DNA from 3 places in the Streptomyces thermocarboxydus genome. Region 1 is predicted to be linked to each of the others. Evidence: riboswitches for the same ligand, from Rfam matches in the RefSeq annotation. Region 1 holds a riboswitch; each other region holds the start of a gene.
The links. Region 1 has a riboswitch for cyclic di-AMP ahead of AY578_RS13255 (LysM peptidoglycan-binding domain-containing protein). Riboswitches for the same ligand answer to the same signal wherever they lie in the genome.
Positions count from the first base shown of each region.

Region 2: linked by a shared signal. The riboswitch ahead of AY578_RS15380 (M23 family metallopeptidase) and the one ahead of AY578_RS13255 (LysM peptidoglycan-binding domain-containing protein) in region 1 are both predicted to bind cyclic di-AMP.
Region 3: linked by a shared signal. The riboswitch ahead of AY578_RS20220 (C40 family peptidase) and the one ahead of AY578_RS13255 (LysM peptidoglycan-binding domain-containing protein) in region 1 are both predicted to bind cyclic di-AMP.

Region 1 covers NZ_CP058273.1:2,896,950-2,902,371, forward strand. The annotation lists gene AY578_RS13240 (DUF501 domain-containing protein) at 1-453, opposite strand, end outside; gene AY578_RS13245 (FtsB family cell division protein) at 483-959, opposite strand; gene eno (phosphopyruvate hydratase) at 1,060-2,340, opposite strand; gene AY578_RS13255 (LysM peptidoglycan-binding domain-containing protein) at 2,609-3,313, opposite strand; cyclic di-AMP (ydaO/yuaA leader) riboswitch at 3,318-3,486, opposite strand; gene AY578_RS13260 (LysM peptidoglycan-binding domain-containing protein) at 3,706-4,665, opposite strand; gene AY578_RS13265 (cytochrome P450 family protein) at 4,883-5,422, opposite strand, start outside.
Region 2 covers NZ_CP058273.1:3,348,211-3,353,632, reverse strand. The annotation lists gene AY578_RS15405 (DUF3040 domain-containing protein) at 45-338, opposite strand; partial or broken gene AY578_RS15400 (HAMP domain-containing sensor histidine kinase) at 731-1,734, shown strand; gene AY578_RS15395 (response regulator) at 1,765-2,424, shown strand; gene AY578_RS15390 (dihydrofolate reductase family protein) at 2,511-3,644, shown strand; tRNA gene AY578_RS15385 (tRNA-Met) at 3,708-3,781, shown strand; cyclic di-AMP (ydaO/yuaA leader) riboswitch at 4,086-4,243, shown strand; gene AY578_RS15380 (M23 family metallopeptidase) at 4,256-5,278, shown strand; gene AY578_RS15375 (PrsW family intramembrane metalloprotease) at 5,388-5,422, opposite strand, start outside.
Region 3 covers NZ_CP058273.1:4,359,866-4,365,287, reverse strand. The annotation lists gene AY578_RS20230 (M23 family metallopeptidase) at 1-569, shown strand, start outside; gene pcrA (DNA helicase PcrA) at 662-3,142, opposite strand; cyclic di-AMP (ydaO/yuaA leader) riboswitch at 3,394-3,530, shown strand; gene AY578_RS20220 (C40 family peptidase) at 3,555-4,727, shown strand; gene AY578_RS20215 (hypothetical protein) at 4,852-5,205, opposite strand.

The sequences.
Region 1 (5,422 bases):
GCCGAGCGGGTTGACGCCCGGTCCGGCGGCCAGCGAGTGCGCGACGAGGACGTGCAGGCACTTCACCCGGTCCGGCATGCCGCCGGCGCTGGGGAAGTTCTTCAGCTCCTCGATCTCGTCGCGGCGCCGGATGTAGTCCTCGTGGGCCGCGCGGTAGGCGGCGGCCAGCTCCGGGTCGGCGGCCAGGCGCTCGGTCATCTCCTTCATCACGCCGTTCGCCTCCAGCGTGCCGATCGCGGAGTTCGCCCGCGGGCACGTCAGGTAGTACAGCGTCGGGAAGGGCGTGCCGTCGGGCAGCCGCGGGGCGGTCTCCACGACGTCCGGCTGCCCGCAGGGACAGCGGTGCGCGATGGCGCGCAGCCCGCGCGGGGGCCGGCCGAGCTGCTGCTTGAAGGCCTCGACGTCCGCGTCGGTGGGCTCGGTGCGCGGCGTCGTGGGCGGAGGGGTGTCCATACGTGTCTTTCTGCGGTGTTCCGTCGGAATCACTGGGCGGCGGCGTCGGCCTTGTCGACGCCGTCCCAGACGTTGGCGTACCAGGGGCGGTCGGCGGCCCGGAGGTCGCCGCGCGTGGTCTCGGCGCCGGCCGGGTCGACGACGATGTAGCCGGTCTCCCCCGGCATGACGTAGTGCAGGCGTCTGCGGATCTCCTGCTCGGCGTACGCGTCGTCCTGCCAGCGGGCCTTGAGGTCGCGCAGCCGTTCGACCCGGCGGCGGGTCTCGTCCTGCTCCTTCTGCAGGTCGGCGATCTCCGCGCGCTGGGAGACGTACTGCCGCATCGGGTAGGCGAGGGCCACCACCAGGGAGCAGAGGACCAGGGCGAGCAGGGCCGCGCGGCCGGTCAGCCGGGAGCGGCGGGCCTGCCTCTTGGTCTGCGAGCGGTAGACCCGGGCCGCGGTCTGCTCACCGATCAGCCGGATCCTGGTCGCGGTGGAGAAACGGTCCCGGTCCTTCACCGCCATGTTCCCGCCTCTCGTTCGCTCTCATACGCGCGTACGTCCCCGCACACGGTACGGGACCGGGTACGGGGACGTACGTACGACGCTTCCTGCGGGGGTGAGGTCAGCCCTTGAAGCGGGGGAAGGCGCTGCGGCCGGCGTACACCGCGGCGTCGTCGAGGATCTCCTCGATGCGCAGCAGCTGGTTGTACTTGGCGACGCGCTCGGAGCGGGCCGGGGCGCCGGTCTTGATCTGGCCGCAGTTGGTGGCGACGGCGAGGTCGGCGATGGTGACGTCCTCGGTCTCGCCGGAGCGGTGGGACATCATGCACTTGAAGCCGTTGCGCTGGGCCAGCTCGACGGCGTCCAGGGTCTCGGTGAGCGAGCCGATCTGGTTGACCTTCACCAGCAGGGCGTTGGCGGCGCCCTCCTCGATGCCGCGGGCCAGGCGCTCCGGGTTGGTGACGAACAGGTCGTCGCCGACGAGCTGGACCTTGTCGCCGAGCTTGTCGGTGATGGTCTTCCAGCCGTCCCAGTCGTCCTCGAACAGCGGGTCCTCGATGGACACGAGCGGGTACGCGTCGACGAGCTCCGCGTAGTACTCGGTCATCTCGGCGGCCGTGCGCTCCTTGCCCTCGAAGGTGTAGACGCCGTCCTTGTAGAACTCGGAGGCGGCCACGTCCAGGGCCAGGGCGATCTGCTCGCCGGGGGTGTAGCCGGCTTCCTTGATGGCCTCGAGGATCAGGTCCAGGGCCTCGCGGTTGGAGCCGAGGTTCGGGGCGAAGCCGCCCTCGTCGCCCAGGCCGGTGGCCAGGCCCTTGCCCTTCAGCACCTTCTTGAGGGTGTGGTAGACCTCGGCGCCCCAGCGCAGCGCCTCGGAGAAGGACTCCGCGCCGATCGGGGCGATCATGAACTCCTGGATGTCCACGTTGGAGTCGGCGTGCGAGCCGCCGTTCAGGATGTTCATCATCGGCACCGGCAGCAGGTGCGCGTTCGGGCCGCCCAGGTAGCGGAACAGCGGCAGGTCGCTGGCCTCGGAGGCGGCGTGCGCGACGGCGAGCGAGACGCCGAGGATGGCGTTGGCGCCGAGCGAGCCCTTGTTGTCGGTGGCGTCCAGGTCGAACATCGCCTGGTCGATCAGGCGCTGCTCGGTGGCGTCGTAGCCGACGAGCTCCGGGCCGATCTGCTCGATGACGGCCAGTACGGCCTTCTCGACGCCCTTGCCCAGGTAACGGCCGGCGTCGCCGTCACGGAGTTCGATGGCCTCGAAGGCGCCGGTGGAGGCGCCGGACGGGACGGCGGCACGACCCGTGCTGCCGTCGTCGAGGCCGACCTCGACCTCGACCGTGGGGTTGCCTCGGGAGTCCAGGATTTCCCGGGCTACGACGACGTCGATGGACGGCACGAGCATCTCCTTCTTGGGATGTGACGCGGGTGAGCGGGGCCGCGGGGGCCCTGCGAGTCCGAGCCTAACCGGCTCCGGGCGTTCGGCCATCTCGCCGCCCGCCTCATGGACAGAACAGAGCGTAGATTGTTTCCGTACGGAACAAAGCCTCTTCGGCAAACCGTGACCGGAATGCATCCGGACATGACCCCGCCCCGGTGCGTACGGGGGAAGAACGCACCGGGGCGGGGAGCCCGTGGGGGGACGGGAGGGACCTCGCGGTCTGCCCTTACTTCAGGTGCAGCTGCTGGCCCGGGTAGATCAGGTCGGCGTCGTCGATGATGTCGTCGTTCAGGTCGAACAGCTTCGCCCAGCCGCCCTTGACGTCGTGCTCCGCGGCGATGGAGCTGAGGGTGTCGCCCTTGACGACCTTGTACTCGCCGTCGCCCTTCTCGACCTTCTTGCCGGTCGGGGTGGTGACGGTCTTCTTCGCCGCCTTCTCCTCGGCCGGGGCGGCCGGGCGCTCGGCGGAGCGGGATGCCTTCTGCTCGGTGCGCTCGGCGGGGGCCTCGGTCTTGGGGGCCTCGGTCTTGGGCGCCTCGGCGGAGCCGCCGTCGTAGGAGGCGTTGGACAGACCCGTGCCGCAGACCGGCCAGGCGCCCTTGCCCTGGCCCGCGAGGACCTTCTCGGCGATCTCGATCTGCTGGGCCTTGGAGGCCTGGTCGGCGGTGGCGGCGTACTGGGTGCCGCCGTACGCGGCCCAGGTGGAGGCGGAGAACTGCAGACCGCCGTAGTAGCCGTTGCCGGTGTTGATGGACCAGTTGCCGCCGGACTCGCACTGGGCGACGGCGTCCCACTCGGACGCGGTGGCCGCGGAGGCGGTGCCGGACGCCATCAGCGGGCCGGCGACGGCGGCGCCGGTGACACCGGCGATGGCGATGGCGCGAGTGGCCTTGGACGGACGACGGTGCTTGCCCTTGCCGGAAAACAGCATGGTTGGATCCCCTCACCGACGCCTACGAGGTGAGCTGTCGGGTTCGGGCCGGTTGAGTTGCCCGGCCACGCCCCTCCCGGGACGCGGCTTCACCCCGAGCCGTACCGGACGTCAACCGTCCGGTCGCGGCACTTACCTGGGTCCCCCGCTCCTGCCTACGGCGCATGACGCGACGACTGTTCCCGTGCTGCCACTGGCAGGATTCGGCGTGGCGGCAGCCGGGGCCCGCGATGGCGAGCGGTCACGACCGTAAGCACGCGATCGGCGGAATTTCAAAGATGATCAGGGCCTCTGAGACCTATCTCTCATGGCCCTTATTACGGACATTCAGCTCTAATCGCTCCGTCAACTGCCGCCGCGCGGGGGTGCCTTCGGCCGCCTGTTTCCGACCGCTATTCGGCCTTTTCGGTGTCCACCAGGAGCCGCTGGCCGGGCAGGATGAGGTTCGGGTCGTCGCCGATGACCTGCTGGTTCTCGACGTAGAGGGCCGTCCATCCGCCGGTCAAGGCAAGGGAGTCGGCGATGGAGGCCAGACTGTCGCCGGTCTGGACGGTGTAGCGGTCGTCGTCGATACCGGCGGGCGTGTCCGCGGAGCGCGAGGCGTGCCGGCCGGACGACGCGGTCCCGGCGTCGGCCGTCGCGCCCTCCTCCGCGCTGGGACCGCGGTGGCGGCCCGAGCCGCTGTCCTCGGACTCGGTGACAGCCGAAGAACCGGTACGCTGCCCCGACTTGTCCGACTCGTCACCTTCAGGGGTGGCGGAGGCGGACGGGGAGGCGTCGGCGCCCGCGCCACTCGTCGCCTTACCGGACGAACCGGATGAACCGGATGAAGCGGACGTCGCCGACGGGGAGGGGGAAGCGGACGAATCACCGGAATCCGCGGAACCGGACGAAGTGCCCGTGCCGCCGAGCCCGAGCAGGGAGTCGTCCCGGTCGTCGTCGGTCGGCACGCCCGGGTCGACGTTCGGGGAAGCGGTGTCCTGGTTCAGGCCCGTGAGGAGGCCGCAGGCGCGCCACTTGCCGACACCCTGGTCGGCGAGGATTCTCTCGGCCACGGTGATCTGCTGATTGCGGCTGGCCGCGTCGGCGCTGGGCGCGAACTCGAGGCCGCCGTAGTTCTCCCAGTCGTCCTGGGTCAACTGCAGGCCGCCGTAGTAGCCGTTGCCGGTGTTCTGGCTCCAGGAGCCGCCGCTCTCGCACTCCGCGACCCGGTCCCAGGTGTCACCGTCCGCCGCGTTGGCGGCGCCCGCGCCGAGGAGCGGGATCGCGATCGCGGAGCCGGTCACGCCGGCGGCGACGAGCAGAGCCGGAGCCTGGCGGGGGCGACGGTGTCGGCCGTTCCCGGAGAGCATGCGGAAGCCTTTCACTCGGCAACAAGAACCGGCACGGGGCGAGCAAAAGCGTGCAGCGCGCCGTACTTGATGGGTGAACGTATAGGCACTCGATCACTTGTCACAAGTTCATGCCGTGCAGATCACATGAAGATCACAGAGTTGAGCATGCTTCAGGTTTCCGCACACCGGCCCCCGGGGAGGGGCAGGAAGGTCAGGTCTGTCCTGAACTCCCCCTTCAGCAGGGAGGGGAGAATTCCACCGGAAGCGTGCGCAGCCCCCGCATGATGAGGCCGCCGCGCCAGCGCAGTTCGGACGGATCGGCGGCGAGGCGGAGGTCCGGAAGGCGCGTCAGGAGCGTGGCGAGCGCGGTCTGTCCCTCCAGGCGCGCGAGCGGGGCGCCCAGGCAGTAGTGGATCCCGTGCCCGTAGCCCAGGTGCTGGTTGTCGCGGCGGCCCAGGTCCAGGGTGTCCGGGTCGGCGAACCGCTCCGGGTCCCGGTCGGCCGCGGCGAGCACGACGAGCACGGGGTCGCCGGTCTCGATCCGCTGCCCGCCGATGACGACAGGCTCCGTGGCGAACCGCCAGGTCGCCAGCTCCACGGGACCGTCGTAGCGCAGGAGTTCCTCCACCCCGGTCTCCAGCAGCCCGCGGTCCCCCTCGGCCAGCGCGCGCTGCAGACGCTCCCGCTGCTCGGGGTGCGTGAGCAGGGCGTAGGTGCCGTTGCCGATGAGGTTGACGGTCGTCTCGAAGCCGGCGAAGAGGAGGATGAACGCCAT
Region 2 (5,422 bases), 450 kb from region 1:
CCAGGCCGGTACGGGCGCCGTTCGCGTTCCCGGAAGGGGGAGGGTCAGCGGGGTGACGGGCGCCGGGCGTCGTCCTCGTCCGGGCGCCGGTAGGGGTCGATGAGCTGCACGCCGATGCCGCTGGTCACCAGGCCGGCCGCGATCAGCAGTCCGTCGGGGACGCCGATGCCCGCGACCAGCATGCCCAGCCCCACGGCCAGCACCCACCAGGCACGGGTCCGCCGGTACTCGCGCGGGCGCGTCGGGCGGCCGGCGGCGAGGGAGCGGGCGAAACGGGGGTCCTCGTGCTCGAGTCGGGCCGCGAGGTCGACCAGGCGGTCGTCGTCGGACTGGGGCACGGCTCCTCCTTCCCAGAAGGTGGCCGTCCGGTCACACCGTCGACGGCCGTCGCTCCGAGCACCGGGACGTGCGTGAACCGCCGGCATGCCGCGAACTCGGGCCGATGTCCAGGAGTTTGCCCGTGCGCCGAGGTCGTCACCCGCCCGGTACGGTGCCTCCAGGGTCGCCCGGGGCGCACGGCCGGAACCATCCGTCGCGCCCCCCAACTCCCTGGGGGACCGGTACGCACGGGACCGCGGACCCGTGGCCGCCCACGCCAGGAAAATGGGGACTGTCACCGATGGCGCCGCCCCGCGCGGGAGCGGAGGCTGGACGGTGACGGCCCGCGCCGCGCCCCCGGCCGCGGGCTGTCGGGGCCTTGAGCGTACCGACGGCGAGGAGGCGGAACCGGGTGCCTCTGTTCTGGCGCATCTTCCTGCTGAACGCCGTCGTGCTGATCGTCGCCACCGCCCTGCTCCTCGGACCCGTCACGGTGTCCACGCCGGTGCTGCTCACCGAGGCGGCCGTGCTCACCGTGGGCCTGGCGGCGATGCTCGTCGCCAACGCGCTGCTGCTGCGCGTGGGACTCGCCCCGCTGCAGCGCCTCACCCGCGCCATGAACACCACCGACCTGCTGCGTCCCGGGCACCGGACCGCGGTCGGCGGGCGCGGGGAGATCGCCGAGCTGATCACCACGTACAACACGATGCTCGACCGGCTCGAGGACGAGCGGGCCACCAGCAGCGCACGCGCCCTGTCCGCGCAGGAGGCGGAGCGCCGCCGCATCGCCCGTGAGCTGCACGACGAGGTCGGCCAGTCGCTGACCGCCGTGCTGCTCCAGCTCAAGCGGGCCGCCGACCACGCCCCCGCCGGACTCGGCGACGAGCTGCGGCAGGTGCAGGAGACCACCCGCGCCTCCCTGGAGGAGATCCGGCGGATCGCCCGCCGGCTGCGCCCCGGCGTGCTGGACGAGCTGGGCCTGGCCAGCGCCCTCAAGGCGCTCGCCACCGAGTTCGGCGGGCCCGGGCTGACCGTGCAGCACTGCCTCGACCCCGGCCTGCCCGAGCTGGACCGCGAGTCGGAGCTGGTGCTCTACCGGGTCGCCCAGGAGGGCCTCACCAACGTCGCGCGGCACGCGGGGGCGCGCCGGGCCGAGCTGGCCCTGCGCCGCACGCCCGGCGGGGTCGAGCTGCGGGTCCGCGACGACGGCCGCGGAATCGGCGGCGCCGACGAGGCGCCGGCATCCGCGGCATGCGGGAGCGGGCGCTGCTGGTGGGCGCGAGGCTCGCCGTGCCCGTCCCCGCGCGCTTCCCCGCGCACGCCCTCGTTCCCGTACGGCCCGTGCGCACGTCCGCACCCTCGACCACCCCGGCCGCCGTGCGCCGCTCCGCGCCCGCGCACGCGCCGCCCCCGTGACCGACGCCCCCCGACCGGAAACGCTGAACCATGACCGACGCCTCCCCCACCCGCATCCTCCTCGCCGACGACCACGCGCTGGTCCGCCGGGGGGTCCGTCTCATCCTGGACGGCGAACCGGACCTGACCGTGGTGGCGGAGGCCGCCGACGGCGCCGAAGCCCTCGAACTGGCCCGTGAGCACCGCCCCGACCTGGCCATCCTCGACATCGCCATGCCGCGCCTGACCGGTCTGCAGGCGGCCCGTGAGCTCTCCCGCACCCTGCCGGAAACCCGGATCCTCGTGCTGACCATGTACGACAACGAGCAGTTCTTCTTCGAGGCGCTGGCCGCCGGAGCCTCCGGCTACGTCCTCAAGTCGGTCGCCGACCAGGACCTCGTGCAGGCCTGCCACGCCACCATGCGGGGCGAGCCGTTCCTCTACCCGGGGGCGGTCAACGCCCTCATCCACAACTACCTCGACCTCGCGCGGGAGGGCCGGACCCTGCCCCCGAAGGCGATCACCGACCGCGAGGAGCAGATCCTCAAGCTCGTCGCCGAGGGCCACACCTCGCAGCAGATCGCGGACATGCTGGTGATCAGCCCCAAGACGGTGGAGCGGCACCGCGCCAACCTGCTCGCCAAGCTGGGCCTGAAGGACCGCCTGGAGCTCACCCGGTACGCGATCCGGGTCGGCCTGATCGAGCCCTGACCTCCGCGCCCGGCCGCACGGGTTGCCAGACTGGAGACGGACCGCGCAGCGGTCCCGCCGCCGCCCGCACCCGGGAGAGCCCGCCGATGCCGTACCCGTACGTCCTGCTGTCCGCCGCCGTCTCCCTCGACGGCTACCTGGACGACACCGGCCCCGAGCGGCTGCTGCTGTCGAGCCCGGCCGACTTCGACCGGGTCGACGAGGTACGGGCGTCCGTGGACGCCATCCTGGTCGGCGCCGGCACGATCCGCGCCGACAACCCCCGGCTGCTGGTCAACTCGCCCGAGCGCCGCGCCGCCCGGGTCGCCGACGGGCTGCCGGAGTACCCGCTGAAGGTCACGGTGAGCGGCTCAGGGGATCTCGACCCGACGGCCCGCTTCTGGCACACGGGTGGCGAGAAGGTGCTCTACACCACGGACAAGGGCGCCGAACGGGCCCGCGCCCTGGGCATCGCCGCCGACGTCGTGCCGCTCGGCGACGCCCTGGACTGGCGGCGGCTCCTGGAGCACCTGCACGACGTGCGCGGGGTGCGGCGGCTGATGGTGGAGGGCGGCGGGCGGATCCACACGCAGCTGATGACCGAGGGCCTCGCCGACGAGCTCCAGCTCGTCCTCGCCCCGCTGTTCGTCGGCGACCCCGACGCCCCCCGCCTGTTCGGCCCCGGCGCCTACCAGGGCGGGCGGCTGCGCCTGCTCGAGACCCGGCCGATCGGCGACGTCGTCCTGATGCGCTACGAGCCCACCGCGCCCGGCACTGGCGCCCTGCCGTCCGCCGCCGACCGCCACTGGCTCGCCCTCGCCTGCGAGCTGGCCGCGCAATGCCCGCCCTCCGAGACCGCGTTCAGCGTCGGCGCGGTCGTGGTCGCCGCCGACGGCACCGAGCTGGCGCGGGGCCACTCCCGGGAGGGTGAGGACCCCGTGGTGCACGCGGAGGAGGCCGCGCTCGCCAAGGCCGACCCCACCGACCCGCGGCTGGCGGGCGCCACCGTCTACTCAAGCCTGGAGCCGTGCGCCCGCCGCGCGTCCCGGCCGGCGCCCTGCGCGCGGCTGATCCTGGACGCGGGGGTGCGCCGGGTGGTCACCGCCTGGCGGGAGCCGGACACCTTCGTGACGGACGCCGACGGCAGCGCCGTACTGGCCGAGGGGGGCGCCACGGTGGTGGTGCTGCCGGAGTTCGAGCAGCGCGCGAAGGCGCCGAACGCGCATCTGCTGGGCGGCTGAACGCACCCACCGGGAAGGGATGTGCGGAGCACCCCGCGGATGCCGTACACTTGTGTTTACCGACGCGGGGTGGAGCAGCTCGGTAGCTCGCTGGGCTCATAACCCAGAGGTCGCAGGTTCAAATCCTGTCCCCGCTACTGAAGGCCGAGGGCCGGAATCCGAAAGGGTTCCGGCCCTCGGTGTTTCCCCCTGACGGCACCCTCTCCCTTACTTCTCACGCAGAGTGAGTGAACGGCGCCGCAGCGCATAACAACTGACACACCGTCAGGTTCGACGGGCCGTCAGAGGCCCGGTCAACTCGCCCGTTTTCGCCCGCTGATGGCGCTTAAGTCCGTGCGGAAATCGTTAACGATCAAGAGGAACGGCTTGGAATCCGGCCCCCGCGTCTATTAACGTTCGATAACGCAGCGCGGTCGTCCCAGCCGTCACAGAAGTCGGCTCCGTGCGCACGCGCCGAATCCCGCAAGGGAACCGGGGAACCACCACCATGGGGTGAATCGGGCGGATACCGCCGTGGAAACACGGTTCGTATACGCGCGTAGGAGACCTTCCCGCTCCGAACCCGTCAGCTAACCCGGTAGGCGAAGACGGAAGGAAAGGAGCGCGCCCACGTGGCGTCCAACCCGCCTGCCCCCGAGGCCCCGTTCAAGCCGAGCGACACCTTCGTCTACGGCGCCCCCGGCGCCGAAGAGGGCCCCTTCGAGGAGTGGAACCCCACTGCGGAGTCCGTCCGGCCCGTGCGTGGCCGGCACCGCGTCGCCAAGCAGCGCGGAGGCGGACTCGCCCGCAGCTCCACCGTCCTGGGCGTCGGCGTCATAGCCGCCGTCGGCGCCGGCGGCATGGCCAGCGCCCAGACCGGCAAGCCGCCCGTCTCCATCTCCCTGCCCGACCTGCCCAACGTGGGTTCCCTCATCTCCGACGAGGAAACACCGAAGGGCTCCAGCACCCCCCTCAGCGACATCGGCAGGATGGCCGCCGCCGACACGGGCACCGAGGAGGGCGCCGCCGACGCCGGCGAGGCGCTGCGCGCCCGCATCATGGCCCAGGTCGAGCAGCAGCAGGGCCAGGCGCAGAGCAAGGCGCAGGCCGCCGCCCTCGCCGCCGCCGAGAAGGAGGCCGCCGAGGCCGCCGCCAAGGCGGAGAAGGAGGCCAAGGAGAAGGCCGAGGCCGCCAGGAAGAAGGCGGAGGAGGAGGCCGCGAAGAAGGCCGAGGCCGAGCGCCTCGCCGAGCTGGCCAAGCAGTACGCGCTGCCGACCTCCTCGTACACCATCACCTCCACCTTCGGTGAGGCCGGCGCCTACTGGTCCTCCGGCCACCACACCGGCCTCGACTTCGCCGCCCCCACCGGCACCCTGATCAAGGCGGTCCACACCGGCACGATCACCTCCGCCGGGTGGGACGGCTCGTACGGCTACAAGACGGTGCTGACCCTCGACGACGGCACCGAGATCTGGTACGCCCACCAGTCGTCGATCAACGTCAGCGTCGGCCAGAAGGTCAACACCGGGGACGTGATCGGCCGCGTCGGCGCGACCGGCAACGTCACCGGCGCCCACCTGCACCTCGAGGTCCACACCGGCTCCGGCGGCATCGACCCGGCCGCCTGGCTGGCGGGCAAGGGCCTCTCCATCTGAACCACTCCGGCGGCCGCGTACCGGCCGCCGACGCCGTGAACGCCGGCAGCCCCGACGACGACCCCCCGACGTCAGGGCTGCCGGTTCCGCATGTCCGGGGGTTCTTGCCTCAGCGCCGGTAGGGGTTCTCCCCGTACGCCGGAT
Region 3 (5,422 bases), 1.5 Mb from region 1:
CGTCCGCCGCCAACGTCAAGCTGGACACCCAGCTCGAGAGCCTCGCGGCCGGCGCCGACGACTTCGCGGACCGGGCCAGCCGCGCCCAGGGCCGCATCGACCTCAAGGCCCAGCAGGAGCTCGAGCGCAAGCGGGCGGCCGAGGAGGCGGCCCGCAAGGAGCGGCTCCGCCCGAAGTTCGCGCTCCCGGTGGCGCAGCACGGACTCAGCGCCTTCTACGGCCAGTCCGGCATCAACTGGATGTCCCTCCACACCGGCATCGACTTCCCCGTCTCGTACGGCACGCCCGTGCTGGCGGCGACCGACGGCACGGTACGCACGCAGTACAACTCCGCCTACGGCAACATGCTGATCGTGACGGCCATGGACGGCACGGAGACGTGGTACTGCCACCTCTCCAGTTACCAGGTGCCCTCCGGCGCGACCGTCAAGGCGGGCGACCAGATCGCGTTCTCCGGCAACTCCGGCAACTCGACCGGCCCGCACCTGCATTTCGAGGTCCGTCCCGGCGGCGGCTCGTCGATCGACCCCCTGCCCTGGTTCCGCAGCCACGGCCTGGAACCGACGTAAACGAACCCACGCAGGCCGGCCCGTGATCCGGCGCCCGCCGCGGCGCCGGGGCGAACCCCGGGCCACGACAGGCCACGCCGGTCCACCGACTGCTAGAGCTTCTCCACCGGCGCGTACCGCAGCAGCAGCCGCTTGGGCTTCTCGTCGCCGAAGTCGATCGTCGCCTCCGCGTTCGCCCCCGTGCCCTTCACCGCGACGACCGTGCCCAGGCCGAACTGGTCGTGGGTGACCCGGTCCCCGACCGCCAGCGACACCACGGGCTTCTCCGAGGTGCGCCGGGTCGCGAAGCCGGAGGCGCCCGACGCGGACGAGCGGGAACGGGACGACGACAGCGACGCCGCCACCCCGGACACCGCACCGGAGGCCACCGGACCGCTCGCCCCGGTCCGCTTCCACTCCACGTGCGTGGCCGGGATCTCCTCCAGGAACCGCGACGGCGGGTTGTACGACGGCTGGCCCCAGGCGCTGCGCATCACCGACCGGGTGAGGTAGAGCCGCTCCCGGGCGCGCGTGATGCCGACGTAGGCCAGGCGGCGCTCCTCCTCCAGCTCCTTGGTCTGGCCGAGGGCGCGCATGTGCGGGAAGACGCCGTCCTCCATACCGGTCAGGAAGACGACCGGGAACTCCAGGCCCTTGGCGGTGTGCAGGGTCATCAGCGTGATGACGCCGTCGCCGTCCTCCTCGTCGGGGATCTGGTCGGAGTCGGCGACCAGGGCGACCTGCTCGAGGAAGTCGGCCAGCGTGCCGGTCTCGCCCTCGCCGCGCTCCTGCTCGAACTCCAGGGCGACAGCCGCGAGTTCCTGGAGGTTCTCGATGCGGGTCTCGTCCTGCGGGTCGGTGGAGGCCTGCAGCTCGGCGAGGTAGCCGGTGCGTTCCAGGATGGCCTCGAGGACCGTCGCCGGTCCCGCCCCCGACTCGACGACCGTACGCAGGTCCTCCATCAGCGTATTGAACCGCTTGACCGCGTTCACCGACCGGGCGGCCATGCCGTACGCCTCGTCGACGCGGCGCAGCGCCTGCGGGAAGCTGATCTTCTCCCGCTGGGCGAGCGCGTCGATCATGGCCTCGGCGCGGTCGCCGATGCCGCGCTTGGGGACGTTGAGGATGCGGCGCAGCGGGACCGAGTCCTCGGGGTTGGCCAGCACCCGCAGGTAGGCCAGGACGTCCCGGACCTCCTTGCGCTCGTAGAAGCGCACGCCGCCGACGACCTTGTAGGGCAGGCCGACGCGGATGAAGATCTCCTCGAACACACGGGACTGGGCGTTGGTCCGGTAGAAGACGGCGACGTCGCCGGCCTTGGCCTCGCCCGCGTCCGTGAGGCGGTCTATCTCGTCGGCGACGAACTGCGCCTCGTCGTGCTCGGTGTCCGCGACGTACCCCGTGATGCGCGCGCCCTCGCCCGCGTTGGTCCACAGGTTCTTCGGGCGGCGCGACTCGTTGCGCTCGATCACGGCGTTGGCGGCGGACAGGATCGTCTGCGTGGAGCGGTAGTTCTGCTCCAGCAGGATCGTCGTCGCGTCCGGGTAGTCCTCCTCGAACTGGAGGATGTTGCGGATGGTCGCGCCGCGGAACGCGTAGATGGACTGGTCGGCGTCGCCCACCACGCACAGCTCGGCGGGCGGCACCTCGGCCTCCGGCGGGACGTCGACGTGGGGCTCGGAGGCGCCCCCGACCAGCTCGCGCACCAGGGCGTACTGGGCGTGGTTGGTGTCCTGGTACTCGTCGACCAGGACGTGCCGGAAGCGGCGGCGGTAGTGCTCGGCGACGTCGGGGAAGGCGCGGAGCAGGTTGACCGTCGTCATGATCAGGTCGTCGAAGTCCAGCGCGTTAGCCTCGCGCAGGCGGGACTGGTAGAGCGCGTAGGCCTGGGCGAGGGTCTTCTCGAAGCCGTCGGTCGCCTGGGCGGCGAAGTCCTCCTCGTCGATCAGCTCGTTCTTCAGGTTGCTGATCTTGGCGCTGAAGGACTTCGGCGGGAAGCGCTTCGGGTCGAGGTCCAGGTCGCGGCAGACCAGGGCCATCAGACGCTTGGAGTCGGCGGCGTCGTAGATCGAGAAGGACGACGTGAAGCCGAGCCTCTTGGACTCGCGGCGCAGGATGCGGACGCACGCGCTGTGGAACGTCATCACCCACATCGCGTTCGCCCGGGGGCCGACGAGCTGCTCGACGCGCTCCTTCATCTCGCCCGCGGCCTTGTTGGTGAAGGTGATCGCGAGGATCTGGCCCGGGTGGACGCCCCGCTCGGCGAGCAGGTAGGCGATGCGGTGGGTGAGCACACGGGTCTTGCCGGACCCGGCTCCGGCGACGATGAGCAGCGGGGAGCCGGAGTGCACGACCGCGGCGCGCTGGTTGTCGTTCAGCCCCTCGAGCAGCGCGGCGGAGTCGATCACCGGGCGCGGGGCGCCGTCCCGGTAGTAGGAGTCCCGCTCCGGGGGCACGTCGAACTTCCCGCCGAACAGGTCGTCCGGCAGGGGCTCCGGGGCGTGCTCGTCCTCGGGCGGCGGCGGGGGGTCGTCCGCCGGGCCGCGCTGGGCCTGGAGGTCCGCCAGGAAGCTGTCGTCAAAGAGGCTGCTCATCGCTCTCCGAGTCTAGGGCGCTCCACCGACAACCCGGGCCCGCCCCGGAAACATCCCCGGCCCCTCCCCGGGGCGCCGCGGCGGGCACCCTCCACGGTCAGCGCCTCACCGTGCGTGACATCCACAAGAAGGTCACGAAAATGTATCGGGCATATCACCCATCAACCTTCACAAGGGCCACACCAGTTGGCTACCGTGCCGTCCGGGCCGCTCGTCCCCCGCCGGCGAACCTCGCCGGGCCGCGCGGCCCCCGCCGAGTCCGTCACTGTCCGCCAGGGCAGCCGGAGCCGGGGACCCACCGAGACTTGGGGTGAATCGGCCCACTCTTCGGAGAGGCCGTAGGGCAACCCTTCCACCCGCCCGAACCCGACAGCTAACCCGGTAGGCGGAGCACCGGAAGGAGTCGCCTCCCTTGGCGTCGCACCGCAAGTCGCGCACCCCCGGCACGCGCGTGGCAGGCATACGCACCCCGGCCCTCGCCACGGCCGCGCTCACCTCTGTGGCCTTGCTCTCCCAGACGGCCAACGCCTCTCCCGGCGAGGACCGGCCGAGCCTGGAGGAGGTGGAGAAGAAGGTCGGCGACCTCTACCGCCAGGCCGAGTCGGCGACCGAGAAGTACAACGCGGCCAAGGAGAAGACCACCAAGCAGCGCAAGCGCGTCGACACCCTCCTCGACGACGTGGCGCAGCGCACGCAGAAGCTGAACGAGGCGCGCGCCGAGCTGGGCTCCTACGCGGCCGCCCAGTACCGCACCGGCGCCGGCCTGCCCGACACCGCGACGTTCCTGCTCGCGGAGACCCCGCAGGACATCTTCGACCAGCGTCAGGTGCTGGACCGGATGACCGGCCGCCAGAAGGCGGCGGTCGACGACTACGTCACCCAGCAGACCGAGACGATGAAGAAGCGGCAGGAGGCCACCGAGAGCCTCCGAACGCTCACCGAGACGCAGGGCGACCTGAAGACGGCCAAGGCCACCGTCCAGAAGAAGCTCGCCGACGCGCGTGAACTGCTGTCGAAGCTGACCGCCGAGGAGAAGGCGCGGCTCGCCGCGATCGAGAAGCGCAAGCAGGAGGAGGCCGCCCGCAAGGCCGCGGAGCTGGCCCGGCAGCAGGCGGAGCAGGAGCAGGCCCGCGAGGAGGCCGCGCAGCAGGACGGTGGCGCCTCGGAGGGCTCCGGGTCCGGCTCCACCGGCTCGACCGAGACCCCGCCCGCCGACTCGTCGTACGGCATCAAGGCCGAGAAGGCCCTCGCCTTCGCCCGCGCGCAGATCGGCAAGCCGTACGTCTGGGGCGCGACCGGCCCCGGCTCCTACGACTGCTCTGGGCTGACCCAGGCCGCCTGGAAGGCCGCCGGCGTCTCCCTGCCGCGCACCACCTATGACCAGGTGAACGCCGGCACCACCGTCCCGGTGTCCCAGGCGCAGCCCGGCGACCTGGTCTTCTTCTACGACGACGTCACCCACGTGGGCATCTACATCGGCAACGGCATGATGATCCACGCCCCGAAGCCGGGCGCGTACGTCCGCGAGGAGTCGATCTACTACGACGGCGACTCCGCGATCCACAGCGTCGTCCGGCCGGCCTGACGGCACGGGCGCAGAGGGCGCAGAGGACGCAGAGGGCGCACATACGAAAACCGCCGACCGGGCCGGAGAGGCTCGGTCGGCGGTTCCGTGTCGAGGGCAGGCCCCGGCGTTCCGGGGTCGCGGCTCAGGTCCAGAGCACCGCGATGAAGATGTTCGCCACGGTCAGCAGGCCGACCAGGCCGAAGACGCCCTTGTCCACCTTCTCCTCGTCCCGCTTCACGTAGACCAGGCCGAGGATCACGACCAGCAGCGCCAGCTTCACGCCGATCTTGATGTTGTCCACGGAGTAGTCCTGCGCCTGGTTGAGGCCCACGAGGATCACGCCCGTGACCAGCATCGTCAGCGCGCCGTGCAGCATCGCCGGGACGAAGCGGGCGGTGCCCGCGCCCATCGCCTTCATCTGGGTGAGGAAGCCGCCGAGCAGCGACGCGATGCCGATGATGTGCAGACCGACGAAGAGGTGGATGAGTACGTCCATGAGGCCGGAGCCTAACCAGGGGCGTCCCATAGCATTCCGCCGCCCTCGGCCTTCCCGCCTTCACCACATCGGTCATCACTCTGAGTGAGAACGAAGCGCCATGCACGACCCAACGGTCACTTACGGTCACCCGGCGGTCCGTGGGCAACACTTCCGCACAACCCGCATCCCGCGCCGCGCGGCCCGGCCTAGCGTCCTGCCCCAGGTGACCGGCTCC